Regions from separate parts of the Streptomyces sp. NPDC048483 genome, predicted to be linked through region 2. Evidence: predicted binding sites of a transcription regulator. Region 2 holds the regulator's gene; each other region holds the start of a gene.
What was found. The regulator HrcA, encoded in region 2, represses chaperone genes, less so after heat shock. The targets are predictions, from matches to a motif close to TTNGCACTCNGNNNNNCNGAGTGCNAA.

Region 1 (4,838 bases), on a different contig from region 2:
GCCGATGCCCGCCACGAGCAGCAGCACGACCGTGATGGCGACGAGGCGGCCGCGCCGCCCCTTCTTCTTCTTTGGGGCAGGGCCGGACTTGTTGGCGGGCATCTCTGTCCTTCGAGGGGCAGGGTGGGAGTGCTGGAGCAACCATAGGCGCACGGGTCCGGCAAGCCCTACGCGGAGTCACCACCAGCACATACAAGTTTCAAGTAATGGTAAATTGTTAGTCTCAGTAACTAGATACGGTAAGGATCATAGGTTCGGAACCACCTGGAAAACCCCGCAAGGCCCCGTAAGACCCCGTAAGCCCAAGGACCGCCCCTCCCGGCCCCTGCGCGAGAAAGGACCGGCTCCTGACTGTCGACCACCTCAATCAACTCCTGCTGGTCTGCTCACTCGTGCTGCTCATCGCGGTGGCTGCGGTACGGCTCTCCTCGCGCAGCGGGCTCCCCAGCCTGCTCATCTATCTGGGGATAGGCATCGCCATAGGCCAGGACGGCCCCGGCGGCGTCGTCTTCGACAACGCCGAACTGACCCAACTGCTCGGCTATGCGGCGCTGGTCGTGATCCTGGCGGAGGGCGGCCTGGGGACGAAGTGGAAGGAAATCAGACCGGCGCTGCCCAAGGCGGCGCTGCTCTCGACGGTCGGCGTCGCGGTGAGCGTGGGGGTCACCGCGGCCGGAGCGCACTACCTGGCTGGCCTCGACTGGCGTCAGGCACTGCTGATCGGCGCGGTGGTCTCCTCGACGGACGCGGCCGCGGTCTTCTCCGTACTGCGCAATGTGCCGCTGCCCGCCCGCCTGACGGGTGTCCTGGAGGCCGAATCGGGCTTCAACGACGCCCCGGTGGTCATCCTCGTCGTGGCCTTCTCCACGGCCGGACCGGTCGAGCACTGGACCGCCCTGCTGGGGGAGATAGCCCTGGAACTGGCCATCGGCGCCGCCGTCGGGCTGGCGGTCGGCTGGCTCGGCGCCTACGGCATGCGGCATGTGGCGCTGCCCGCCTCGGGCCTCTACCCGATCGCCGTCATGGCCATCGCGGTCTCCGCCTACGCGGCCGGCGCCCTGGCGCACGGCTCCGGGTTCCTTGCCGTCTATCTGGCCGCGGTGATCCTCGGCAACGCCAAACTGCCGCACTCGCCGGCCACCCGCGGCTTCGCGGAGGGGCTCGGCTGGATCGGCCAGATCGGCATGTTCGTCCTGCTGGGCCTGCTGGTCACCCCGCACAACCTTCTCGGCGACATCGTTCCGGCACTGGTCATCGGCATGATCCTGACGATCGTGGCCCGGCCGCTGTCCGTCGTCGTGAGCCTGCTGCCGTTCCGGGTGCCCTGGCGCGAGAAGACCCTGCTGTCCTGGGCCGGACTGCGCGGCGCGGTGCCGATTGTGCTGGCCACCATCCCGATGGTCACCGACGTCCCCGGCAGCGAACACGTCTTCAACATCGTCTTCGTCCTGGTCGTCGTCTACACCCTCATCCAGGGCCCGACGCTGCCCTGGCTCGCCAGGCGGCTGCGGCTGGGCGACGGTGAGGAGCCCGCCGACCTGGGCATCGAGTCGGCCCCTCTGGAGCGGCTGCGCGGCCATCTGCTGTCCACCTCCATCGGTCCCGGCTCCCGGATGCACGGCGTCGAGGTGGGCGAGCTGCGGATGCCCGCCGGCGCCGCGGTCACCCTGGTCGTACGGGACGGCTCCAGCTTCGTCCCGTCACCCACGACCGTGCTGCGGCACGGCGACGAACTGCTGGTGGTGGCCACCGACCCGGTACGGGATGCGGCCGAGCGGCGGCTCCAGGCGGTCTCGCAGGGCGGCAAGCTGGCCGGATGGCTGGGGACGGGGCTGGGGACGGGGCCGGGGGCGGCCGGACACGGCGGACCCGGCGGCGGCCGGCGGAACGGCGGGGCCGGGGAGCACCGGGGCGGGCGCCGGGAGGCCGGATGACGGCCGCGGCGTGCCGGACTTGGCGCCGACCAGCCGGTATGTGCCGTATCTCTCCATGAATCCCAAGGAAATCCGCGTGAAGCCCTGGTTAATCCCAGGACTTCACGCGCCTCGGTCTGTAGTATGAAGGAGCAATAAACGAACCACCTCTGCCTGAAGCAGAGCTGGCGCGACCGCTCGGCGGCCGCGGTCCTCTGCGTCACATGCAGCCACTTCCTTAGTGCGGACCACGCGGTATCACTCGGTCCTGCGCGAGAGGACAGCTCTCGGCGCGTACCCGTGACGACCTTGCGGCGGCGCGCTACCAGGCGGCAGAAAGGCCCGACCGTGGCATCCGCGGTCAAGGACTCCCGTCCCGGTTACGGACAACTGCTGCGCACCCCTGGTGCATGGACATTCCTGCTGCCCGGCTTTCTGGCCCGGCAGCCGTTCGCGATGCTGACGATCGGCATCACCCTGCTCGTCCAGCACACCACCGGCTCCTACGGCTCCGCGGGCGCGGTAACCGCCGCCACCGGTGTCTCGATGGCGCTGTGCGCCCCGCAGAGCGGCAAGCTCGCCGACCGCTTCGGCCAGCGTGCCGTACTGCTCCCCGGCGTCGTGATGCATGTCGTCGGCGTCGTCGCACTGATCGTCCTCGCCCTCGCACACGCCCCCCTGTGGGCGCTGGTCGCGGTCGCCGTCCCCACCGGCGCCTCGACGCCGCAGGTCGGCCCGATGGTGCGGGCCCGCTGGGCGGCCCGGCTGGGCGGCAGCCCCCTGATGCCGACGGCCGCCGCGTTCGAGTCGGTCACCGATGAGTTCACCTTCGTCGTCGGCCCGGTCCTGGCGACCGCCCTGTGCACCGGCATCCACCCGGCCGCCGGCCTGGTCGCCGAGGCCGTCCTCACCCTGGCCGGCGGGCTGCTGTTCGCCTCCCAGCGGCGCACCCAGCCGCCCGTCCACCGGGCGCAGGCCGACGACCGGCCGCGCGTCTCGGCACTGTCGGTGCCCGGCGTCCGCGTCCTGATCGTGGCGTTCCTCGGCATCGGCACCGTCTTCGGCGGGATGCAGGTCTCGCTGACCGCCTTCACCCAGCACATCGGGCACCCCGGCATCAACGGCGTCCTCTACGGCATCTTCGCGGCCGGCAACATGCTCGCGGGCATCGCCTGCGGCGCCATCGCCTGGAAGGTCGGCCCACGCCGCCGGCTCCTGGTGGCCTTCGGGCTGCTGGCGGTGGCCACCACCCCGCTGTGGGCGGTGACCGCGGTGCCGCTGCTGGCCGCCGTCGGCCTGATCGTCGGCCTGTGCATCGCCCCGGCGCTGATCTCCGGCTACACCCTCGTCGAGTCGCTGGTGCCGGCCGCCGCCCGTACGGAGGCCTTCACCTGGCTGACCGGTGCGGTCGCGCTGGGCCAGGCGGCCGCGTCCTCCGCGGCCGGCCAGCTGTCGGACCGCTTCGGCCCGAGCGCCGGATTCCTGGTGCCGCTGGCCGGTACGGCGCTGGCGCTGTCGGTGCTGCTGACGCTGCGCGCGCACCTGCGGCCGCACGCGTCGGCCGTGGTCGCCGGCAGCACTGCCCACGGCACGGACTACCAGGCCGTGGCCGTCGCCAAGGACCGGGAGCGGGAGCTGGCGAACGCCTGAGCCGACGCGGTACGGAACGCGGAGCCGGCCCCGGATACGAACGTGGGGTCGGTCACCGTATGCCGGTCACAGTGGACTGACGGGCCGGAATACTGCACTATGGAACGTCGTTAGCACTCAACGAGTGAGAGTGCCAGGAGGAAGTCAAGTGCCGACCTACCAGTACCAGTGCACCGCGTGCGGCGAGGGCCTTGAGGCCGTGCAGAAGTTCACCGACGACGCGCTCACCGAGTGCCCCAGCTGCGACGGACGCCTCAAGAAGGTGTTCTCCGCGGTCGGCATCGTCTTCAAGGGATCCGGGTTCTACCGCAACGACAGCCGCGGCTCGTCGTCCAGCAGCAGCCCGGCGAAGAGCTCCTCCTCGAGCGGCTCGTCCTCCTCGGACTCGTCGAGCTCCTCGTCCTCGGCCTCGTCGAGCGGTTCCTCCGGTGGCTCGGACTCGAAGGCGTCCGCCCCGGCCGCCGCCTCGTCGTCCTCCGGCAGCAGCTCCGCCGCCTGACCAGCACTTCTGTGGACCCCGCCGTTACCGACGTCGGGGTCCGCGGCTTTTTCCGGCCCTCTGCGGCGGCTGCCTGGACCGCCCCGATAGTGTGACCGGCATGTCTGACGCGGAGACGGGCGCCGGGACCGGCGCAGAGATTGGCGTAATCGGCGGCTCGGGGTTCTACTCCTTCCTCGACGACGTGACCGAGATCACGGTGGACACCCCGTACGGGCCGCCCAGCGACTCCCTCTTCCTGGGCGAGGTCGCCGGCCGCCGGGTCGCCTTCCTCCCCCGCCACGGCCGCGGGCACCACCTCGCGCCGCACCGCATCAACTACCGCGCCAACCTGTGGGCCCTGCGCTCGGTCGGCGTCCGTCAGGTCCTCGGCCCGTGCGCCGTCGGCGGTCTGCGCCCCGAATACGGTCCCGGCACGCTGCTCGTCCCCGACCAGCTCGTCGACCGCACCAAGTCCCGCGCCCAGTCCTACTTCGACGGCGAACCGCTGCCCGGCTCCGCTTCCGGAATCTCGTCAGAGAGCGGAGGCGGAACGAAGTGGAGCGGCAGCGTGCCGAACATCGTCCATGTGGCGTTCGCCGACCCCTACTGCGCCACCGGACGCCGGGCGGCGGTGACGGCCGCCCGAGGCCGTGACTGGGAGCCGGTCGACGGCGGCACCCTCGTCGTCGTGGAAGGCCCCCGCTTCTCCACCCGCGCCGAGTCCCGCTGGCACGCCGCGCAGGGCTGGTCGGTGGTCGGTATGACCGGCCACCCCGAGGCCGTACTCGCCCGCG
Region 2 (4,838 bases):
TGGTGGGCGTCGGCGAAGCCTCGGTGTGCAGGTCGGAGACGGCGACGGTGAGGCGGTCCTTGCCCTCGACGGCGGTGACCGCGCCATAGGCGCCCCTGCCGTGACCGTCCGTCAGCACGACCTCCTCACCCACCCGGAGCCGCCGCACCGACACCGCGTGCCGGCCCTCCGGCCCGTCCAGGGTCAGCGTGCCACCGGCCCGTACGTCCGCGAGCGAATCCACGAGGAAGACGGGGGCGGTCATGACATGGCCCCGGCGCCGTTGCCGGGCCGGTTCAACGCGGCGCGTGCCACGTCCAGTTCGGCCGACAGCACCTCGACCAGCTGCCCGGCCGGCAGCTCACGCGCCATCCGGTGGCCCTGCCCGGCCCACAGCGCCATACCCTGCGCATCGCCCGCCTTGGCCGCGGCCTTGCGCAGCCCGGAGGTGAGGTGGTGGACGGCGGGGTAGGCGGCCGGTGCGTACGGGCCGTGCTCGCGCAGGAAACGATTCACCAGGCCGCGGGCCGGGCGCCCGGAGAACGCCCGGGTCAGCTCGGTACGGGTGAACAGCGGGTTGGTCAGCGCCTGCTTGTGCAGGGCGTTGGCGCCCGACTCGGGCGTGACCAGGAAGGCCGTGCCGAGCTGCGCCATCGAGGCACCCGCGGCCAGTGCGGCGGCGATCTGCGAACCGCGCATCAGACCGCCCGCCGCGATGATCGGGATCTGCACCGCCTCGTGGACCTGGGCGATCAGGGAAAGCAGTCCGATGCCCGCACCGGTGCCGTCCGCCTGCGGGTCGTCGCGGTGGGTGCTCTGGTGGCCGCCCGCCTCGATGCCCTGGACACAGACCGCGTCCGCGCCCGACCACTGCGCGGCCTGTGCCTCGGCCGCGGTGGTGACCGTCACGATGGTGTACGTACCGACCTTGGCGAAGGCGTCCAGCACCGCGCGGGAGGGGCAGCCGAAGGCGAACGAGACCACGGGGACCGGGTCCTCGCGCAGGATCGCCAGCTTGGCCTCGTAGCCGTCGTCGGCGCCGCCGTACGGGTCGAGGCCGGCGATCGGGCTCTCGTACCACGCCGCTTCGCCCGCGAGCTGCTCGCGGTAGACCTCGACGGGGGTGGCATCGGCGAGGCTGGGCTGCGGCATGAACAGGTTGACGCCGAAGGTCCGGCCGGTCAGCCCGCGCAGCTGTTTGATCTCCTGGTACATGCCGTCGGCGGTTTTGTAACCGGCGGCGAGGAAGCCGAGACCACCGGCTTCACTGACAGCGGCAGCCAGTTCCGGGCGGGCGGCGCCGCCCGCCATCGGGGCCTGCACGATCGGGTAGCGGCAGAGATCGGTGAGCGGGGTGGGCATGCCCACATCGTGTCACGCCCACCGCCCCGCCCCGAACCGGGGCCGGGCCGGAAACCGGGCACAGCCCGGCCCCGGCCCTCAACTGCCTACCGCCCGTTGAACGCATCCTTCAACCGCGAGAAGAGCCCTTGCTGTCCGGGTTGAAACTGGCCCGTGGGGCGCTCTTCACCCCGGAGCTTGGCCAGCCGCCGCAGCAGCTCCTCCTGCTCGGGATCGAGCTTGGAGGGAGTCATTACCTCGACGTGGACAATCAGGTCACCGCGGCCGCCGCCGCGCAGATGCGTCACACCGCGCTGGTGCAGCGGGATCGACTGGCCGGACTGGGTGCCGGGCCGGACATCGATCTCCTCCACCCCGTCCAGCGTCTCCAGCGGGCACTTGGTGCCCAGCGACGCCGCCGTCATCGGGATGGTGACCGTGCAGTGCAGATCGTCGCCGCGCCGCTGGAACACCGGGTGCGCCAGCTCATGGATCTCGACGTAGAGGTCACCGGCGGGACCGCCACCGGGGCCCACCTCACCCTCGCCCGCCAGCTGGATACGCGTCCCGTTGTCGACACCGGCCGGGATCTTGACGGTGAGCGTACGGCGCGACCGGATCCGGCCGTCGCCCGCGCACTCCGGGCACGGCGTCGGCACGACCGTACCGAAGCCCTGGCACTGCGGGCACGGCCGCGACGTCATGACCTGGCCGAGGAAGGACCGGGTGACCTGCGAGACCTCACCGCGGCCGCGGCACATGTCACAGGTCTGCGCGGAGGTGCCGGGCGCCGCGCCCTCACCGGTGCAGGTCGTACAGACGATGGCGGTGTCGACCTGGAGGTCCTTGGTCGTACCGAAGGCTGCCTCGTTCAGCTCGATGTCGAGCCGGATCATGGCGTCCTGACCGCGGCGGGTACGCGAGCGCGGGCCGCGCTGCGAGGCCGTGCCGAAGAAGGCGTCCATGATGTCGGAGAAGTTGCCGAAGCCCGCGCCGAAGCCGCCCGCGCCGCCACCGGCGCCGCCGGCCTGCGAGAGCGGGTCGCCGCCGAGGTCGTAGACCTGCTTCTTCTGCGGGTCGGAGAGGACCTCGTAAGCGGCGTTGATCTCCTTGAACCGCTCCTGGGTCTTCGGGTCCGGGTTCACATCCGGGTGCAGCTCACGCGCCAGCCGACGGAAAGCCTTCTTGATCTGGTCCTGCGAGGCGTCACGGCTGACGCCGAGGACCGAGTAGTAATCCGTGGCCACTTACGACTCCGCGAGGATTTGTCCGACGTAACGTGCCACTGCGCGTACCGCTCCCATCGTTCCTGGGTAGTCCATGCGGGTCGGTCCGACCACGCCGAGTTTGGCGACTGCCTCGTCGCCCGAACCGTAACCGACCGCGACGACCGATGTGGACGTCAGGCCTTCATGGGCATTCTCATGCCCGATGCGTACGGTCATGCCCGAATCCTTGGCCTCCCCGAGCAGCTTGAGCAGCACCACATGCTCCTCAAGGGCCTCCAGGACCGGGCGGATGGTCAGGGGGAAATCGTGCCCGAAGCGCGTGAGATTGGCGGTGCCGCCGATCACCAGCCGCTCTTCGGTCTCCTCCACCAGAGTTTCCAACAACACCGACAGCACTGTCGAGACCGTGCCGCGGTCGTCCTGCTCGAAGGACTCCGGAAGATCCTGCACCAACTGCGGCACATCCGCGAACCGGCGCCCCACGACACGGCTGTTGAGCCGCGCCCGCAGATCCGCCAGAGACGACTCACCGAACGGCGCCTGGCAGTCGATCAGCCGCTGCTCGACCCGTCCGGTGTCCGTGATCAGTACGAGCATCAGCCGGGCCGGGGCCAGGGCCAGCAGCTCGACATGGCGGACCGTGGACCGGGTCAGGGACGGATACTGCACGACCGCCACCTGGCGGGTCAGCTGCGCCAGCAGCCGGACCGTGCGGCCGACGACGTCGTCGAGGTCGACGGCGCCGTCGAGGAAGTTCTGGATGGCCCGCCGCTCCGGGGAGGAGAGCGGCTTGACGCCCGCCAGCTTGTCGACGAAGAGACGGTAGCCCTTGTCGGTGGGGATCCGGCCGGCGCTGGTGTGCGGCTGGGCGATGAAACCCTCGTCCTCCAGGGCCGCCATGTCATTGCGGACCGTGGCCGGCGAGACCCCCAGCTTGTGGCGCTCGGTGAGCGCCTTGGAGCCGACCGGCTCCTCCGTTCCGACATAGTCCTGAACGATGGCGCGCAGCACTTCGAGCCTGCGTTCACTGAGCATCCTGCGCACCTCCAGTCCAGCTGTGTCGCCGTCTCGTCACTCCTGGCACTCACACGGGCCGAGTGCCAGACCCGGAAGCCAGTGTACGGCCGGGTAGCACAGCTCCGGCAAGGGCAGCCGCGACGAACGGTCGCCGGACCGCCGCCCGATGACCGTGATCGGCCGTTGTGGCCGGTCTGTCGGGCAACGCTATCGCGATAGAGCTAGCGTCTCCGTATGCGCACTGCTTGGGAAGAGGCCGGGTGGGAACGGCTCGGTGAAGGTGTGGTCAGACGGCGGATGCCCGGCTGGGACGAGACGATCGGCGTGATCACCGGGTCGGCCGGCGTGATGATCGTCGACACCGGCGCGTCCCTCCGCGACGGCGCCGATCTGCGCCGCGCGATCCGCGGCGTCCTGGGCCGGGACGTGACGCATGTCGCGCTCACCCACCCGCATTTCGATCATGTTCTGGGCACCGCCGCCTTCGCCGGGGTCGAGGTGTTCGGCGCGGCCGGGCTGGGGGATCTGCTGCATCGCGAGCGGGAAGAGCTGCGGCGGGACGCGGTGCGGCACGGCGTCGACCGGGAGGCCGCCGCGGAGGCCGCCGATCTGCTCGTACGGCCGCATCATCACGTCCACGGCGAACTGACCGTCGACCTCGGCGGCCGACCGGTCCTGCTCGCCAACGTCGGCCCCGGCCACACCGCCCACGACCTGGCCGTCCTCGTACCGGGCCGGGGCGGCGCCCCCGAGATCGTCTTCTGCGGCGACCTGGTCGAGGAGTCCGGCGAACCGAGCGCCGGCCTGGACTCGCTGCCCCAGCAGTGGCCGGCGGCCCTGGACCGGCTGCTGGCCCTCGGGGGCGAGGACGCGGTGTACGTACCGGGGCACGGGGCCGTGGTGGACGCGGCCTTCGTGCGCGCCCAGCGGGACGCCCTCGCCATCCGCTTCGGCGTGCCGCCGTCGTCCTGACCGCGCCCGCCCCGTCCAGAGACCTCCCCGGAACCCCTCGGCAGAACAGGACCCCCTGCGCAGCAAGCAGTACGGCCCCGACCTCACCCCGCCCTGACCCCATCTCTCGGGGGACAACCCCCGAACCCCCAGCCGACCGACCCGGCCAGCCGAGACAGGATCCGATGCACAGCAAGCGCTACAGCCCCGACCTCACCCCGCCCTGGAAGAAGCAGCGGCCCGCCCCCGAGGTCCCGGCCGAGCCCGACCTCGTCGTCGAGGAGGTCAGCACCGGCTTCTGCGGCGCCGTGATCCGGTGCG
Region 3 (4,838 bases), on a different contig from region 2:
TCCGGTGTGGTCGGCGGTGAGTTCCTTGACGATCTCGGCGTTCTCGGCGATATGGCGGTGGGCGGCGTCGAGGTCGTCGACGGACAGGTAGAACATGCCGGCGAAGCCGATGGGGGTGTCCTTGAGGACCGGGAGCCAGTGCTTGAGATCCTCGTTGCGGTAGATCATCGCGCAGAAGTCGCCCTCGAAGAGCAGCATGTGGATGTCGTCGCCGGGGCGCGCGGCCCGGGAGTCCACGTCGAAGCCGAGCTTCTTGTAGAAGGCGAGGCTGGCGGCGGTGTCCTGGACGCTGATGCAGGGCGCGAAGGGCATATGGGTTCACCAAACGTCAAAGAGGGGGCAATTGGGACAAAGGTTAGCCCGCTGCCCGCCCTTCCCCGCCCGACCTTCGGTCGGAACACGCCCATCACCGCACCCATCGCCGCACCCGGCACCCGGCACGCGGCAGGCCGACCTCGGTACGCGCATCGGCGGAGCCGGCCGCGATGGCTCCCCCGAATCGCCGCCGCGACAGCCCCAAAAACGCCGCCGGGGCGGCACCCCTCGTACGAAGGGTGCCGCCCCGGCGAACGGGTGGACCTGCGGTCCGCGAGGACCGGCAGTCTGATCCGGTGGGCCGGATCAGAAGTCCATGTCACCGCCCGGCATGCCGCCGCCGGCCGGGGCAGCGCCCGCCTTCTCCGGCTTGTCGGCGATGACGGCCTCGGTGGTCAGGAACAGCGCGGCGATGGAGGCGGCGTTCTGCAGGGCAGAGCGGGTCACCTTCGCCGGGTCGATGATGCCCTCGGCGATCATGTCGACGTAGTCGCCGGTGGCGGCGTTCAGGCCGTGACCGACGGTCAGGTTGCGCACCTTCTCCACGACGACGCCACCCTCGAGACCACCGTTGACGGCGATCTGCTTGAGCGGGGCCTCCAGCGCGAGCTTCACGGCGTTGGCGCCGGTCGCCTCGTCACCGTCGAGCTCGAGCTTCTCGAAGACCGCGGAGGCCTGGAGCAGGGCCACGCCACCGCCGGCGACGATGCCCTCCTCGACGGCCGCCTTCGCGTTGCGAACGGCGTCCTCGATGCGGTGCTTGCGCTCCTTGAGCTCGACCTCGGTGGCGGCACCGGCCTTGATGACGGCCACGCCGCCGGCCAGCTTCGCCAGACGCTCCTGGAGCTTCTCGCGGTCGTAGTCCGAGTCGCTGTTCTCGATCTCGGCACGGATCTGGTTGACGCGGCCCTGGACCTGGTCGCTGTCGCCGGCACCGTCGACGATGGTGGTCTCGTCCTTGGTGATGACGACCTTGCGGGCGCGGCCCAGGAGGTCGAGACCGGCGTTCTCGAGCTTGAGGCCGACCTCCTCGGAGATGACGGTGCCACCGGTGAGGATGGCGATGTCGCCGAGCATGGCCTTGCGGCGGTCACCGAAGCCCGGGGCCTTGACGGCAACGGACTTGAAGGTGCCACGGATCTTGTTGACGACCAGGGTCGACAGGGCCTCGCCCTCGACGTCCTCGGCGATGATCAGCAGCGGCTTGCCGGACTGCATGACCTTCTCGAGCAGCGGAAGGAGGTCCTTCACGTTGCCGATCTTGGAGTTGACGATCAGGATGTACGGGTCGTCGAGCGACGCCTCCATACGCTCCATGTCGGTGGCGAAGTACGCCGAGATGTAGCCCTTGTCGAAGCGCATACCCTCGGTGAGCTCCAGCTCCAGACCGAAGGTCTGGGACTCCTCGACGGTGATGACGCCTTCCTTGCCGACCTTGTCCATCGCCTCGGCGATGAGCTCGCCGATCTGGGTGTCGGCGGCGGAGATGGAGGCGGTGGAGGCGATCTGCTCCTTGGTCTCCACATCCTTCGCCTGCTCCAGCAGGGCGGCGGAGACGGCCTCGACGGCGGTCTCGATGCCGCGCTTCAGCGCCATCGGGTTCGCACCGGCGGCGACGTTGCGCAGGCCCTCGCGGACCAGAGCCTGGGCCAGGACGGTCGCGGTCGTCGTGCCGTCACCGGCGACGTCGTCCGTCTTCTTCGCGACCTCCTTGACCAGCTCGGCGCCGATCTTCTCGTACGGGTCCTCGAGCTCGATCTCCTTGGCGATGGAAACACCATCGTTGGTGATCGTGGGGGCGCCCCACTTCTTCTCGAGGACGACGTTACGGCCCTTGGGGCCGAGGGTGACCTTGACGGCGTCGGCGAGCTGGTTCATCCCGCGCTCGAGACCGCGCCGTGCCTCCTCGTCGAACGCGATGATCTTGGCCATGTGAAGTGGTCCTCCCGGACATCGGGGTGGATTGCTCCGGACCGCGCTGGCGCCCGCGACGGACGGCCTGCATGCCGTGTGGTTCCTTGCCCCACCCGATCTGCGGACCTCGCCGACCCGATCCTTGGTTATCACTCTCACCCGGAGAGTGCTAACGCAATGATTAGCACTCGACCCCCTCGAGTGCAAGCGTGCGGATGGGTGGGCGGGGGGCTGGGGGGCCGGGGTGGCTACCCGCCCCGCACGCAAGAAGGCCCGCACCCCCTCAGGGGTGCGGGCCTTCTTGACGCTGCAGTCGGTCGGCGCCTCAGCCGGCCACCCGGACCATGTCCGCCTGCGGCCCCTTCTGGCCCTGCGAGATCTCGAACTCGACCCGCTGACCCTCCTCAAGGGTGCGGTAGCCGTCCATCTGGATCGCGCTGTAGTGGACGAATACATCCGCACCACCGTCGACCGCGATGAAGCCGTAGCCCTTCTCCGCGTTGAACCACTTGACGGTGCCCTGAGCCATGCCTAACTCCCCTATTACTGGCCCTTGCGCAGGACCGCACTCCGCGGACCCGGGTCAGACCTCACCCCTCGAAAGGCCCGTGGGGTGTGCGCCGGAACGCGTCGACCGCCGCTGAATGTATCTGCACCAATGCCCAGCGCAACAGGTCAATCGGACGAGAATTCCGGCGCCGGAGAATCCGCAATTATGCAGCCAAGTCGCATTACGCCAGGGCAAGTCGGGCCGGGCATAGCTCACGTATCCGACAATTCCTGCACACGCTTCGGGCACAACTCATCGCGATCAGATATGCGTGGGGCACGCGCGCGGAGTCGTACGAGGGTCATACGCAGGTTGTACGAGGGCTCGTACGAAGAAGATCGCCCCCATGGTATCGCCTTTCACGACATGGAATTGCCCCATCCACTTTTGGGTGGATGGGGCAATTCCAGTCACGCAGGACGAGAGATGGCGCAAATCAACTCGTTCAGCAGCCGCCGGCCACCGCCGGAATGATGGAGACGCCCGCGCCGTCCGGCGTCGGCGTCTCCAGGCCCTGCTCGAAGCGGACGTCGTCGTCGTTGACATAGACGTTCACAAAGCGGCGCAGCTTGCCCGCGTCGTCCAGCACACGGGCCGCGATCCCGGTGTGGTTCTTCTCCAGGTCGGAGATCACCTCGGAGAGGGTCGCGCCCTCTGCGGCGACCTCGGCCTCGCCGCCGGTGTACGTGCGGAGGATGGTGGGGATGCGGACCTTGACGCTCATGGGTTCTGCCTTCCAGCGACTGCGGGGTACGAGTTCAGGGGGGAGGGGCCGGGGCTCAGCCGGACAGGTCGGCCGCGCGGAACGCGTCCAGGCTCGGCCGGATGGTGGCCGTGGGCCCGGCAGCGACGGCGTCAAGCGTCTTGAGGCCGTCACCGGTGTTGAGGATGACGGTGGTCAGGGCCGGGTCGAGCAGACCCTCCTCGACGAGCTTCTTGGTGACGCCGACGGTCACGCCGCCCGCGGTCTCCGCGAAGATCCCTTCCGTCTGCGCCAGCAGCCTGATCGCGTCCACGACCTGCTCGTCGTTGACATCCTCCACCGCACCGCCCGTACGCCGCGCGATGTCGAGCACATACGGCCCGTCGGCCGGGTTGCCGATGGCCAGCGACTTGGCGATGGTGTTCGGCTTCTGAGGGCGTACGACGTCGTGCCCGGCCTTGAAGGCCGCGGAGACCGGCGAGCAGCCCTCGGCCTGGGCGCCGAAGATCTTGTAGGGCTTGTCCTCGACCAGGCCGAGGGCGATCAGCTCCTTCAGCCCCTTGTCGATCTTGGTGAGCTGGGAACCGGAGGCGATCGGGATGACGATCTGGTCCGGGAGCTGCCACCCCAGCTGCTCGCAGATCTCGTACGCCAGCGTCTTGGAACCCTCGCCGTAGTACGGGCGGAGGTTGACGTTCACAAAGCCCCAGCCCTCGCCCAGCGGGTCGCCGATGAGCTCCGAGCAGAAGCGGTTGACGTCGTCGTAGTTGCCCTCGATGCCCACCAGATCGCCGCCGTAGACCGCGGCCATGACGACCTTGCCGGCCTCCAGGTCGTGCGGGATGAAGACGCAGGACTTGAAACCGGCGCGGCGGGCCGCGGCGCCGACCGCGCCCGCGAGGTTGCCGGTGGAGGAGCAGGACAGGGTGGTGAACCCGAAGGCGCGGGCGGCCTCGACCGCGATCGCGACGACGCGGTCCTTGAAGGAGTGCGTCGGGTTACCGGAGTCGTCCTTGACGTACAGGCCGCCGGTGATGCCCAGCTCGGCGGCGAGCCGGTCGGCCTTGACCAGCTTGGTGAAGCCGGGGTTCAGGTTCGGCTTGTCGGCCACATCGGCGGGGACGGGCAGCAGCGGGGCGTAGCGCCAGATGTTGTCGGGGCCGGCCTCGATCCGCTTCTTCAGGCCCTCAGGGTCGCCGCTCGGGAGGTCGTACGCCACTTCGAGCGGCCCGAAACATTCCTGGCAGGCGAAAATGGGACCGAGATCGAAGCGCTGCCCGCACTCGCGGCAGGAGAGCGCGACGGCCGGGCCCAGAGCGACAGTGGGAGCATTTGCGGCGGTTTCGGTGACTTGCA

Region 1: AB0D04_RS24275 (FmdB family zinc ribbon protein) is a predicted target of HrcA. The motif match lies at 3,674-3,700, and genes of this name have one in related genera.
Region 3: groL (chaperonin GroEL) is a predicted target of HrcA. The motif match lies at 2,411-2,437, and genes of this name have one in related genera.

Annotation. Positions count from the first base shown of each region.
Region 1 is NZ_JBEZJZ010000051.1:48,410-53,247, reverse strand. Features, by position in the region: gene AB0D04_RS24290 (penicillin acylase family protein) at 1-102, opposite strand, end outside; gene AB0D04_RS24285 (potassium/proton antiporter) at 348-1,934, shown strand; gene AB0D04_RS24280 (MFS transporter) at 2,262-3,563, shown strand; gene AB0D04_RS24275 (FmdB family zinc ribbon protein) at 3,712-4,062, shown strand; gene AB0D04_RS24270 (S-methyl-5'-thioadenosine phosphorylase) at 4,163-4,838, shown strand, end outside.
Region 2 is NZ_JBEZJZ010000086.1:8,319-13,156, forward strand. Features, by position in the region: gene AB0D04_RS31680 (16S rRNA (uracil(1498)-N(3))-methyltransferase) at 1-244, opposite strand, end outside; gene AB0D04_RS31685 (nitronate monooxygenase) at 241-1,341, opposite strand; gene dnaJ (molecular chaperone DnaJ) at 1,428-2,567, opposite strand; gene hrcA (heat-inducible transcriptional repressor HrcA) at 2,568-3,584, opposite strand; gene AB0D04_RS31700 (MBL fold metallo-hydrolase) at 3,801-4,538, shown strand; gene AB0D04_RS31705 (DUF3097 domain-containing protein) at 4,703-4,838, shown strand, end outside.
Region 3 is NZ_JBEZJZ010000014.1:72,137-76,974, reverse strand. Features, by position in the region: gene AB0D04_RS10580 (VOC family protein) at 1-312, opposite strand, end outside; gene groL (chaperonin GroEL) at 622-2,247, opposite strand; gene AB0D04_RS10570 (cold-shock protein) at 2,555-2,758, opposite strand; gene AB0D04_RS10565 (MoaD/ThiS family protein) at 3,225-3,503, opposite strand; gene thrC (threonine synthase) at 3,559-4,838, opposite strand, start outside.